Regions from separate parts of the Streptomyces sp. JNUCC 64 genome, predicted to be linked through region 1. Evidence: predicted binding sites of a transcription regulator. Region 1 holds the regulator's gene; the other holds the start of a gene.
The links. Region 1 encodes HrcA, which represses chaperone genes, less so after heat shock. Its sites were predicted from a motif close to TTNGCACTCNGNNNNNCNGAGTGCNAA; they were not measured.
Positions count from the first base shown of each region.

Region 2: groL (chaperonin GroEL) is a predicted target of HrcA. The motif match lies at 3,203-3,229, and genes of this name have one in related genera.

Region 1 covers NZ_CM137015.1:5,798,681-5,804,526, reverse strand. Annotated here, with positions in the region: gene ACVWNX_RS24025 (nitronate monooxygenase) at 1-138, opposite strand, end outside; gene dnaJ (molecular chaperone DnaJ) at 553-1,686, opposite strand; gene hrcA (heat-inducible transcriptional repressor HrcA) at 1,687-2,703, opposite strand; gene ACVWNX_RS24010 (MBL fold metallo-hydrolase) at 3,094-3,855, shown strand; gene ACVWNX_RS24005 (DUF3097 domain-containing protein) at 3,910-4,722, shown strand; gene hemW (radical SAM family heme chaperone HemW) at 4,959-5,846, opposite strand, start outside.
Region 2 covers NZ_CM137015.1:3,549,751-3,555,596, reverse strand. Annotated here, with positions in the region: SAM riboswitch class I at 60-248, shown strand; gene thrC (threonine synthase) at 266-1,552, shown strand; gene ACVWNX_RS14425 (MoaD/ThiS family protein) at 1,867-2,142, shown strand; gene ACVWNX_RS14420 (cold-shock protein) at 2,639-2,842, shown strand; gene groL (chaperonin GroEL) at 3,386-5,008, shown strand; gene ACVWNX_RS14410 (hypothetical protein) at 5,224-5,475, opposite strand.

The DNA of each region.
Region 1 (5,846 bases):
CGTCTTGTACCCGGCGGCCAGGAAGCCGAGTCCGCCCGCCTCGGAGACGGCGGCGGCGAGTTGTGGCCGGGACACCCCGCCGGCCATCGGTGCCTGCACGATCGGGCGCGGAAAGAGATCGGTCAGTGCGGAGGACATGACGGCATGTTGTCACGTCCGTCGCACAAGTCCGAATCCAGCCGTACATCTGGCATATTCGGCCGTTCTAGATCGGATTCTGATCGCTCTTGACCGACCTTTCCCGCAGGTCAGAGCGGTACTTGAGGAGCGTACGAGCAGTCCGACGGCGATTGTCGGCCAGGCCGGGAATCCGCCGGAACCCGGGGTGCGGACGCGGTGTCCGGCGGCGCGGGACGCGACAGCACCCGGAAGGGGGACCCGGGAGGGACGCGAGGGGACCCCGGAGGGGACGGGACGGGCCGGGCAGAGGAGCCGCGCCGGAGTCCCGCCCCGCTTCCGGTGGACCGGGGCGGGGCGGAACGGAGTCGTCACACGGACATCGGACGGGCGCGGTACACCGGCCCCGCCGCCGGACGGCGACGGGGGGAGGCGTCAGCGACCGTTGAACGCGTCCTTCAGCCGGGAGAACAGGCCCTGCTGCCCGGGCTGGAACTGCCCGGTGGGCCGCTCCTCGCCGCGCAGCTTCGCCAACTCCCGCAGCAGTCGTTCCTGCTCGGGGTCGAGCTTGGACGGGGTCTGCACCTCGACGTGGACGATGAGGTCGCCCCGGCCGCCGCCGCGCAGATGGGTCACGCCCCGGCCGTGCAGCGGGATCGACTGACCGGACTGGGTGCCGGGCCGGATGTCGACCTCCTCCAGCCCGTCCAGGGTCTCCAACGGCACCTTGGTGCCGAGCGAGGCAGCCGTCATCGGGATGGTGACCGTGCAGTGCAGATCGTCGCCGCGCCGCTGGAAGACGGCGTGCGGCAGCTCGTGGATCTCGACGTAGAGGTCACCGGCGGGGCCGCCGCCGGGGCCGACCTCGCCCTCCCCGGAGAGCTGGATGCGGGTGCCGTTGTCGACACCGGCGGGGATCTTCACCGTCAGGGTGCGGCGGGAGCGGACCCGGCCGTCGCCCGCGCACTCGGGGCACGGGGTGGGCACGACCGTGCCGAAGCCCTGGCACTGGGGGCAGGGACGCGAGGTCATGACCTGGCCGAGGAACGACCGGGTCATCTGCGACACCTCGCCGCGACCACGGCACATGTCACAGGTCTGCGCGCTGGTGCCGGGCGCGGCGCCCTCGCCGTTGCAGGTGTTGCAGACGACGGCGGTGTCGACCTGGATGTCCTTGGTGGTGCCGAAGGCCGCCTCGTCCAGCTCCACCTCCAGCCGGATCATCGCGTCCTGGCCGCGCCGGGTGCGGGAGCGGGGGCCGCGCTGCGACGCCGTTCCGAAGAAGGCGTCCATGATGTCCGAGAAGTTGCCGAAGCCGCCCGCGCCGAAGCCGGCCGCGCCGGCGCCGGACTGCGAGAGCGGATCTCCGCCCAGGTCGTAGACCTGCTTCTTCTGCGGGTCCGACAGCACCTCGTAAGCGGCGTTGATCTCCTTGAACCGCTCCTGGGTCTTCGGATCGGGGTTGACGTCCGGGTGCAGCTCGCGCGCGAGCCTGCGGAACGCCTTCTTGATCTCGTCCTGGGAGGCGTCGCGGCGTACGCCGAGTACGGCGTAGTAGTCCGTGGCCACTTACGACTCCGCCAGGATCTGTCCGACGTAACGTGCCACTGCGCGTACTGCTCCCATCGTTCCCGGATAGTCCATGCGGGTCGGGCCGACCACGCCGAGTTTGGCGACTGCCTCGCCGCCCGAACCGTAGCCCACCGACACCACGGACGTGGAGTTGAGCCCCTCGTGGGCGTTCTCGTGACCGATCCGCACGGTCATGCCCGAGTACTCGGCCTCCCCGAGGAGCTTGAGGAGCACGACCTGCTCCTCCAGCGCCTCCAGGACGGGCCGGATGGTGAGGGGGAAGTCATGTCCGAAGCGGGTGAGGTTGGCGGTGCCGCCGATCATCAACCGCTCCTCGGTCTCCTCGACCAACGTCTCCAGCAGGGTGGAGAGGACGGTGGAGACACTGCCCCGGTCCTCGGTGTCGAACACCTCGGGCAGGTCCTGCACCAGACGCGGCACGTCGGCGAACCGACGCCCCGCGACCCGGCTGTTGAGCCGCGCCCGCAGATCCGCCAGCGAACTCTCGCCGAACGGGGCCGGGCAGTCCACCATGCGCTGTTCGACCCGGCCGGTGTCGGTGATCAGGACGAGCATCACCCGGGCCGGTGCCAGCGACAGCAGTTCCACGTGCCGCACGGTGGAGCGGGTCAGGGACGGGTACTGCACGACGGCGACCTGCCGGGTCAGCTGCGCGAGCAGCCGGACCGTGCGGGCCACGACGTCGTCGAGGTCCACCGCGCCGTCCAGGAAGTTCTGGATGGCGCGCCGTTCGGGGGCCGTCATCGGCTTGACCCCGGCGAGCTTGTCCACGAACAGGCGGTACCCCTTGTCGGTGGGGATGCGCCCGGCGCTGGTGTGCGGCTGGGCGATGAACCCCTCCTCCTCCAGCGCCGCCATGTCGTTGCGGACGGTCGCCGGGGAGACCCCGAGGCTGTGCCGTTCGGTCAGCGCCTTGGAACCGACCGGCTCCTCGGTGCCGACGTAGTCCTGGACGATGGCACGCAGCACTTCCAGCCTGCGTTCACTGAGCACCGCCCACCTCCTGCTCCGTCCGCCCTCGCGGGCCCGTCCACGGCCCGTCCCGGCCGTCGGGACCGGTGCCTGGCACTCATGACCGTCGAGTGCCAGCGTTCCCCGCCAAGTGTACGGCCGGTGGGTACGCGCGGAGCAAGGCCGTGACGGGTCCGGCCCGGCCGGAACCGTCCCCGGCGCCCCTTCCGCACCCCTCGCCCGGCCTTCCCCACCCGCTTCCCGCCACCGCACGGACGCGTCCCGGACGCCTCCGCGGCCGTCCCCGATGTGCGGGAAGACCACCGGAAGACCGCCGGAAGACCACGGCCGGCTCCCGACGGCCGCCGGACGCCTCCCGGACGGGGGACGGGGCCCGCGTCCACCGGGGCGCGCATGACCTAACGTCACGGTATGCGGACGACACCGGAGATCCCCTGGGCGGCGGCGGGCTGGGAGCGGATCGGACCCCGGACCGGGCGGCGGAGGCTGCCCGGCTGGGACTGCACGGTCGGGCTGGTGGCGGGGGACGGCGCGGCGCTGCTGGTGGACGCGGGCTCCACGCTGCGGGAGGGCGCCGCGCTGCGGGAGGAGACCGCACGGCTGCTCGGCGGACGGGATGTGACGCACCTCGCGCTGACGCACCTCCACTTCGACCACGTCCTGGGCGCCGCCGCGTTCCCCGGGGCCGTGGTCTACGGGGCGGCGGGGCTCGGAGCGGCCCTGACCGGCGGGACCCCGACCGGGCGCGAGGAGCTGCGGTCCGACGCGGTGCGGTACGGGGTGGACCCGGCCGAGGCCGCCGCGTCCGCCGCCGCGCTGCGTCCGCCCGGGGTCGAGGTGAGCGGGTCCCGTCCACTCGATCTGGGGGGCGGTGTGTCGGTGACGCTGGTGGACGCGGGCCCCGGGCACACCGGACAGGACCTGGTCGTGGTGGTGGACGGGGAGCCTCCCGTGGTCTTCTGCGGGGACCTCGTCGAGGAGTCGGGACCGCCGCAGGCCGGGCCCGACGCGCACCCGGCGGCCTGGCCGGACGCCCTGGACCGGGTGCTGGCCCTCGGCGGCCCCCGGGGCCGGTACGTGCCGGGGCACGGGGCGGTGGTGGACGCCGGGTTCGTCCGGGACCAGCGGGACGCGGTCCGGGCCGGACGGTACGAGGGGCCGTCGGGGGGCTGACCCGCGCGCGGGCTCCGGAGGGCGGGCGGGCGGCGGGCGTTCTATGGTCTCGGGATGCGTCAGTACCCGGCGGACCTGACTCCGCCCTGGAAGAAGCGGGCCGTGGTGCCCGAGGTCGCGGCGGAACCGGACCTCGTGGTGGAGGAGGTGGCCACCGGGTTCTGCGGGGCGGTGGTCCGGGTGGAGGCGGGCGCCGTCACCCTGGAGGACCGGTTCGGCAAGCTCCGGGTCTTCCCGATGGCCCCGGCCGGGTTCCTGATCGACGGCGCGCCGGTCACCCTGGTCCGTCCCGCGCGGCCGGGCTCCGGTTCCCCGGCGCGGACCGCGTCGGGTTCCGTCGCCGTCCCCGGGGCGCGCGCCAGGGTCGCGCGCGCCGGGCGCATCTACGTGGAGGGGCGCCACGACGCCGAGCTGGTCGAGAAGGTGTGGGGCGACGACCTGCGGATCGAGGGCGTGGTGGTCGAGTACCTGGAGGGGGTGGACGACCTCCCGGCGATCGTCGAGGAGTTCGGGCCCGGTCCCGACGCCCGGCTGGGAGTGCTCGTGGACCATCTGGTCCCGGGGAGCAAGGAGTCCCGGATCGCCGCCTCGGTGACCGATCCGCACACCCTGGTCGTCGGCCATCCGTTCGTGGACGTCTGGCAGGCCGTGAAGCCCGCCGCGCTGGGCATCCGGGCGTGGCCCGTGGTGCCGCGCGGACAGGACTGGAAGACGGGGGTGTGCGCCGCGCTGGGCTGGCCCCCGAACACCGGGGCGGCCTGGCGGCACGTCCTGTCACGGGTGCGCGACTACCGGGACCTGGAACCGGAGCTGCTGGGGCCGGTGGAACACCTCATCGACCATGTGACGGTGGGGGCGAGCCAGTAGGCCGGGGCCGGTGAGGGGCCGGGGCCGGTGGCCGGGCCCGGCTGACCGGTCCCTCCCGGTGCGGCCCGGAGTCCGTGGCCGTGGCTTGGACCTGGACCTGGACGTGGGTCGGTCGGGAGGCCGTCCGGAGGGCCCGTCCGGGAGGAGGCCCTCCGGGAGGGGCGCGCTCAAGAGGAGGGCCCGGGAGGGGGCGCCCGGGCGCACGCCGTCCGGGGGGAGGGTCCGGGAGGGGGACGTCAGTCCACCAGGTCCCGGACCACCGCGTCCGCCAGCAGGCGTCCGCGCAGGGTCAGCACCGCGCGCCCCTCGGCGTGCGGTCCGGGCGCCAGGAGGCCGTCGGCGAGGGCCCGTGCGGCGGCGGCCAGGCCCTGGGGCCGGAGCAGGTCCAGCGGACAGCCGTCGCGCAGCCGCAGTTCCAGCAGGACGCGCTCGACCCGCCGGTCCTCGGCGGTGAGCAGCTCCCGGCCCGCGCCGGGCGAGCGCCCCCCGGCGAGCGCCGCGGCGTACGCGCCGGGGTGCTTCACGTTCCACCAGCGCACCCCGCCGACGTGGCTGTGCGCCCCGGGGCCCGCGCCCCACCAGTCGGCGCCCCGCCAGTACAGCTCGTTGTGGAGGCAGCGTCCGTCCGCCGACTTCGCCCAGTTGGACACCTCGTACCAGTCGTACCCGGCGGCGGTGAGCCTCTCCTCCGCGATCAGATAGCGGTCGGCGTGCACGTCGTCGTCGGTCATGGGGACCTCGCCGCGACGGATCCGCCGGGCCAGTCCGGTGCCCTCCTCCACGATCAGCGCGTACGCCGAGACGTGGTCGGGGCCCGCGCCGATCGCCGCGTCCAGGGAGGCCCGCCAGTCGTCGTCGGACTCCCCCGGGGTGCCGTAGATCAGATCCAGGTTGACGTGAGCGAACCCGGCGTCGCGGGCCTCGGCGACACAGCGCTCCGGGCGGCCCGGGGTGTGGGTGCGGTCGAGGATCCGCAGGACGTGCGGCCGGGCGCTCTGCATCCCGAAGGAGATCCGGTTGAACCCGCCCTCGCGCAGCGCGGCCAGGTACGCCGGGTCCACCGAGTCGGGGTTGGCCTCGGTGGTGACCTCCGCGTCGGGCGCCAGCCCGAACTCGTCCCGGAC
Region 2 (5,846 bases), 2.2 Mb from region 1:
GTCTTGAACAACGCGTACGACCGTCGCATGTCGGGGGCCGGACGCCGACAACCGCATACCGCTCATCCAGAGGGGCAGAGGGATACGGCCCGTTGAAGCCCCGGCAACCCTCCAGTCGGTCACTCGTACACCGCCCGCCACTTGATCCGATCCACGCGATCGATCACGGCGGAGCCGTCGCGAGGCTCCCGGCTCGGGAAGGTGCCAATTCCGTCTCGTGACGAAGCGCGTCACGGGGAAGATGAGGAGAAAGGGCCTCGCCTCCATGGCTGTTCAGACCGTTGCATCCACCACCGACACCGCTCCCGACCTCGGGCCCGCCAAGGCGCTGTCCTGTCGCGAGTGCGGCGAGCGCGTGCCGCTCGGGCCGGTCTTCGCCTGCGAGCTGTGTTTCGGGCCCCTTGAGGTCGCCTACGAGCTGCCGCTCGGCGACCCGGAGGGGCTCCGCAAGAAGATCGAGTCGGGCCCCGAGAACATCTGGCGCTACGCCCCGCTGCTGCCCGTCCCCGCCGACGTCGCGAGCAAGCCGAACCTCAACCCCGGCTGGACCAAGCTCATCAAGGCCGACAACCTCGCCCGCGAACTGGGCGTGACCGGCGCCCTGTACGTCAAGGACGACTCCGGCAACCCGACGCACTCCTTCAAGGACCGCGTCGTCGCCCAGGCCCTGGAAGCCGCCCGCGCCTTCGGCTACACCACGCTCTCCTGCTCCTCCACCGGCAACCTCGCCGGTGCCGTCGGCGCCGCCGCCGCCCGCGCCGGCCTGCGCTCCTGCGTGTTCATCCCGCACGACCTGGAGCAGGCCAAGGTCATCACGGCCGCCGTCTACGGGGGCGAACTCGTCGCCATCGAGGGCACCTACGACGATGTGAACCGCTTCTGCTCCGAGCTGATCGGCGACCCGCTCGGCGAGGGCTGGGGCTTCGTCAACGTCAACCTCCGCCCGTACTACGGCGAGGGCTCCAAGACGCTCGCCTACGAGATCTGCGAGCAGCTCGGCTGGGAGATCCCGGACCAGCTGGTCATCCCGATCGCCTCCGGCTCCCAGCTCACGAAGATCGACAAGGGCATCCAGGAGCTGATCAAGCTCGGTCTGGTCGAGGACAAGCCCTACAAGATCTTCGGCGCCCAGGCCACCGGCTGCTCCCCGGTCTCCGCCGCCTTCAAGGCCGGACACGACGTGGTCCGCCCGCAGAAGCCCGACACCATCGCCAAGTCGCTGGCCATCGGCAACCCGGCGGACGGCCCCTACGTCCTCGACATCGCCCGTCGCACCGGCGGCGCCGTGGAGGACGTGGACGACGCGGCCGTCATCGAGGCCATCTCGCTGCTCGCCCGCACCGAGGGCGTCTTCGCGGAGACGGCGGGCGGCGTGACCGTCGGCGTCACCAAGAAGCTCATCGAGTCGGGTCTGATCGACCCCGCGCTCACCACCGTCGTCATCAACACCGGCGACGGCCTCAAGACCCTCGACGCGGTGACCGACCGGGCCACCGCCACCATCAAGCCGAACCTCGACGCCTTCCGCGAGGCGGGTCTCGCCACGGGCTGAGCCCGCACCTGCCCGGGCGACGGCCCGCACGACCGTCGTCGCCCGGGTGCCTCCCGCCGGTTCCCGGCGCGGCCGGGCCCCGGGCGCACCACACGCCGTACATCACGCCGCACGTCGCGGCGCGCGTCATCCGTCGCGGCCCTTCGCGATGCGCGGCGGACGGCGCGCGACACCCCGCGCCCGCCCGTCCCGCTCCCGGGGCGGGCGCCCGCACACCTCGCGTCGCCCCTCCCGCCCCGCCACCCGCCCCGCCTCCCTCCTTCCCCCCTCTCCCCGTCCCGCACTCCTCCGGAAACGACCGGAAAGGCCATTCCATGAGCGTCACCGTCCGCATCCCGACCATCCTGCGCACCTACACCGACGGCAAGGCCGAGGTGGCCGCCGAGGGCGCGACCCTCGGCGAGGTCATCGCCGACCTGGAGAAGAACCACCCGGGCATCGGCGGTCGCGTCCTGGACGACCAGGGAGCCCTGCGCCGCTTCGTGAACGTCTACGTCAACGACGACGACGTCCGCTTCGAGCAGGGCCTCGGCACCGCCACCCCGGACGGCGCGGGCATCTCGATCATCCCGGCGGTCGCGGGCGGCTGACCCCGCCGGGCCGGGCGGGCCGCTCCCTGTCCGGCCCGCCCGCCCGCCCTTCCCGCCCGGCCCTTCCGCCGGGCCCCGCCCCGCCCGACGCTCTCCGTGACCGGACCGGACCCCTCCGCAAGAGAAGCGGAAGAGGTCATTCCCGAGGATTGAACGCGATAGGGTTGGGGAAACGGCTCGCGCATTTGTGCTTCACACAAATGACTTCTCAGCCGCTCGCCGACAAGATGCAGCCAAACAGCATTACCGAATTGGCCGCTCTGTGTCATTTGTCGGGCCCGACTTGCCCTGAATTCGCGGGCATTATCTGGATATCTCCGATCGGTCGCGCCCAGATTTCTCGTCCAGTTGACCTGTTGCAGACGGCAGTTGGACAGATACATTCAGCGGCGGTCGACGCGTTCCGGCGCACACCCCCAACCGTTGGGGGGTGGAGGTCTGACCCGGGCCCGCGGAGCGCGGTCCTGTGCAAGGGCCAGTAATAGGGGAGTTAGGCATGGCTCAGGGCACCGTCAAGTGGTTCAACGCGGAGAAGGGCTACGGCTTCATCGCGGTCGACGGTGGTGCGGATGTTTTCGTCCACTACAGCGCCATCCAGATGGACGGGTACCGCACCCTTGAAGAGGGCCAGCGAGTCGAGTTCGAGATCTCGCAGGGTCAGAAGGGGCCGCAGGCGGACATGGTCCGCTTGGCCGTCTGAAGTACGCGTCGACTGACTGCGACGTTCCGAGGGGTCCGTACCCGGCTAGGGGTGCGGACCCCTCGCGTCGTCAGTCCCTCTGTCTTTCCGTCTCTCCGCTGTTTCTCTGTCTCTCTGTCTCTCCGAGCCTCCGTCCGCGCATCCGTCTGCGTCCCGGACGGACGGCGCCAGGGGCGCGTCCTCGCTCCCGTTGTCCGCTCCCGCCCGCTTCCGCGCCGTGCGCGCCCCATGTGCCGCGCGCTCCCGTCCGTTCCGGCGTGTACTCCGCGCACCGCGCTGACCTGCGGCGGGACCGGGAGGGACGGTTCCTGGAAGGGCAAGCCGCTTGCACTCGCACCGGTCGAGTGCTAATCATTGGCGTTAGCACTCTACGAGTGAGAGTGCTACGAAGGACCGGGTCGGTGAGGCCCGCGGGCCGGGTGGGGCAACGAATCGCCCGGCGTCGCAGGCCGTCCGTCGCGGGCGCCAGCGCGGTCCGAACCATCCGCTCCACGCCGTAAGGGCGCGGGTAGGACCCCCTTCAGTCCGGGAGGACCACTTCACATGGCCAAGATCATCGCGTTCGACGAGGAGGCGCGGCGCGGCCTTGAGCGCGGTATGAACCAGCTCGCCGACGCCGTCAAGGTCACCCTCGGCCCCAAGGGCCGCAACGTCGTCCTTGAGAAGAAGTGGGGCGCCCCCACGATCACCAACGATGGTGTCTCCATCGCCAAGGAGATCGAGCTCGAAGACCCCTACGAGAAGATCGGCGCCGAGCTGGTCAAGGAGGTCGCGAAGAAGACGGACGACGTCGCCGGTGACGGCACGACGACCGCGACCGTCCTCGCCCAGGCGCTGGTCCGCGAGGGTCTGCGCAACGTCGCCGCGGGTGCCAACCCGATGGCCCTGAAGCGGGGCATCGAGAAGGCCGTCGAGGCCGTCTCCGCCGCCCTGCTGGAGCAGGCCAAGGACGTGGAGACCAAGGAGCAGATCGCCTCCACCGCCTCCATCTCCGCCGCCGACACCCAGATCGGCGACCTCATCGCCGAGGCCATGGACAAGGTCGGCAAGGAAGGCGTCATCACCGTCGAGGAGTCCCAGACCTTCGGTCTGGAGCTGGAACTCACCGAGGGCATGCGCTTCGACAAGGGCTACATCTCGGCGTACTTCGCCACCGACATGGAGCGTATGGAGGCGTCGCTCGACGACCCGTACATCCTCATCGCCAACTCCAAGATCGGCAACGTCAAGGACCTGCTGCCGCTCCTGGAGAAGGTCATGCAGTCCGGCAAGCCGCTGCTGATCATCGCCGAGGACGTCGAGGGCGAGGCCCTGTCCACGCTCGTCGTGAACAAGATCCGCGGCACCTTCAAGTCCGTCGCCGTCAAGGCCCCGGGCTTCGGCGACCGCCGCAAGGCCATGCTCGGCGACATCGCCATCCTGACGGGTGGTGAGGTCATCTCCGAGGAGGTCGGCCTCAAGCTGGAGAACGCGACCCTGGACCTCCTGGGCCGCGCCCGCAAGGTCGTCATCACCAAGGACGAGACCACCATCGTCGACGGTGCCGGTGACACCGACCAGGTCGCCGGTCGCGTGAACCAGATCCGCGCCGAGATCGAGAACTCCGACTCGGACTACGACCGCGAGAAGCTCCAGGAGCGCCTGGCGAAGCTCGCGGGCGGCGTGGCCGTCATCAAGGCCGGTGCCGCGACCGAGGTCGAGCTCAAGGAGCGCAAGCACCGCATCGAGGACGCCGTCCGCAACGCGAAGGCCGCCGTCGAGGAGGGCATCGTCGCCGGTGGCGGCGTGGCCCTGCTGCAGGCGTCCGCCGTCTTCGACAAGCTGGAGCTGGAGGGCGACGAGGCCACCGGTGCCGCCGCCGTCAAGCTGGCCCTGGAGGCCCCGCTCAAGCAGATCGCGGTCAACGCCGGTCTTGAGGGCGGCGTCGTGGTGGAGAAGGTCCGCAACCTGACCCCGGGCCACGGCCTCAACGCCGCGAGCGGCGAGTACGTGGACATGATCGCCGAGGGCATCCTCGACCCGGCCAAGGTGACGCGCTCCGCGCTGCAGAACGCCGCGTCGATCGCCGCGCTGTTCCTCACCACCGAGGCCGTCATCGCCGACAAGCCGGAGAAGGCCGCCGCGGCCGCTCCGGGCGGCATGCCCGGCGGCGACATGGACTTCTGAGCCTCCCGGCTCGGACTTCCGTCGCACAGCGGTACCAGTACCGAGGGCGGCACCCCGATGGGGTGCCGCCCTCGGGCGTTTCCGGGACGGCTCGCGGGGGCGCGTTCCGGGTCGCCCCCGGGGCGCGCTCCCGGCGCCGTTCCCGGTGCGGGCGTTCCGTTGAGGGGCCGACGCTCCGGAACCCTCCGGGTGCGGTGGGCGCGCGGGCCATCCGGCTATCCGAACGCGGCGGACAGCGGCAGCCGGACCTCGGCGACGGTCACCCCGATCCGGGCGAGCCGCTCCACGGCCCAGCCGACCGCCTCCCGCGCGGAGGCCGCCGGCACGGTGCAGGGGAACCGGACGCCGCCCGGGTCCTCTTCCCATCCGACCTCGCCCCCGGCGAGCCCGTCCGCCCGGTCGAACGCGTCGGACTCCCGCTCACCCGGGCGGGTCTCCGGGTACAGGACGAACGCCCAGTCACGCACAGCCGGTGTGCTTCCGGGTCGCTTCAGCGCGGCTTCCACGTCAGGCTTCGGATGCCGGTCATTCTTCACGGGCCTACCTCCTGACGGGGCAACGAACGCGAACTGCCGGGGTCACCGGAGCGGAGGCCCAGGGTGCGTCCGTCCCTTCCGTCCGGCCGCGTCGGGGGCGGCGACCGGGCGGGGTCAAGGGGTGGGGGGAGGGGAGGGGTTAAGAGCGTTAAGCGGCTTGAACGGCTTGAACGGCTTGAACGGCTTGAACGGCTTGAACGGCTTGAACGGCTTGCGGCGGGTGCGTGGGTGCGCGAGGTGCGCGGGCCCAGGGGGTGGACGGTTCTGTCCCGGGGGAAGTGGTCTCGGCGGCCCCTGGCGTC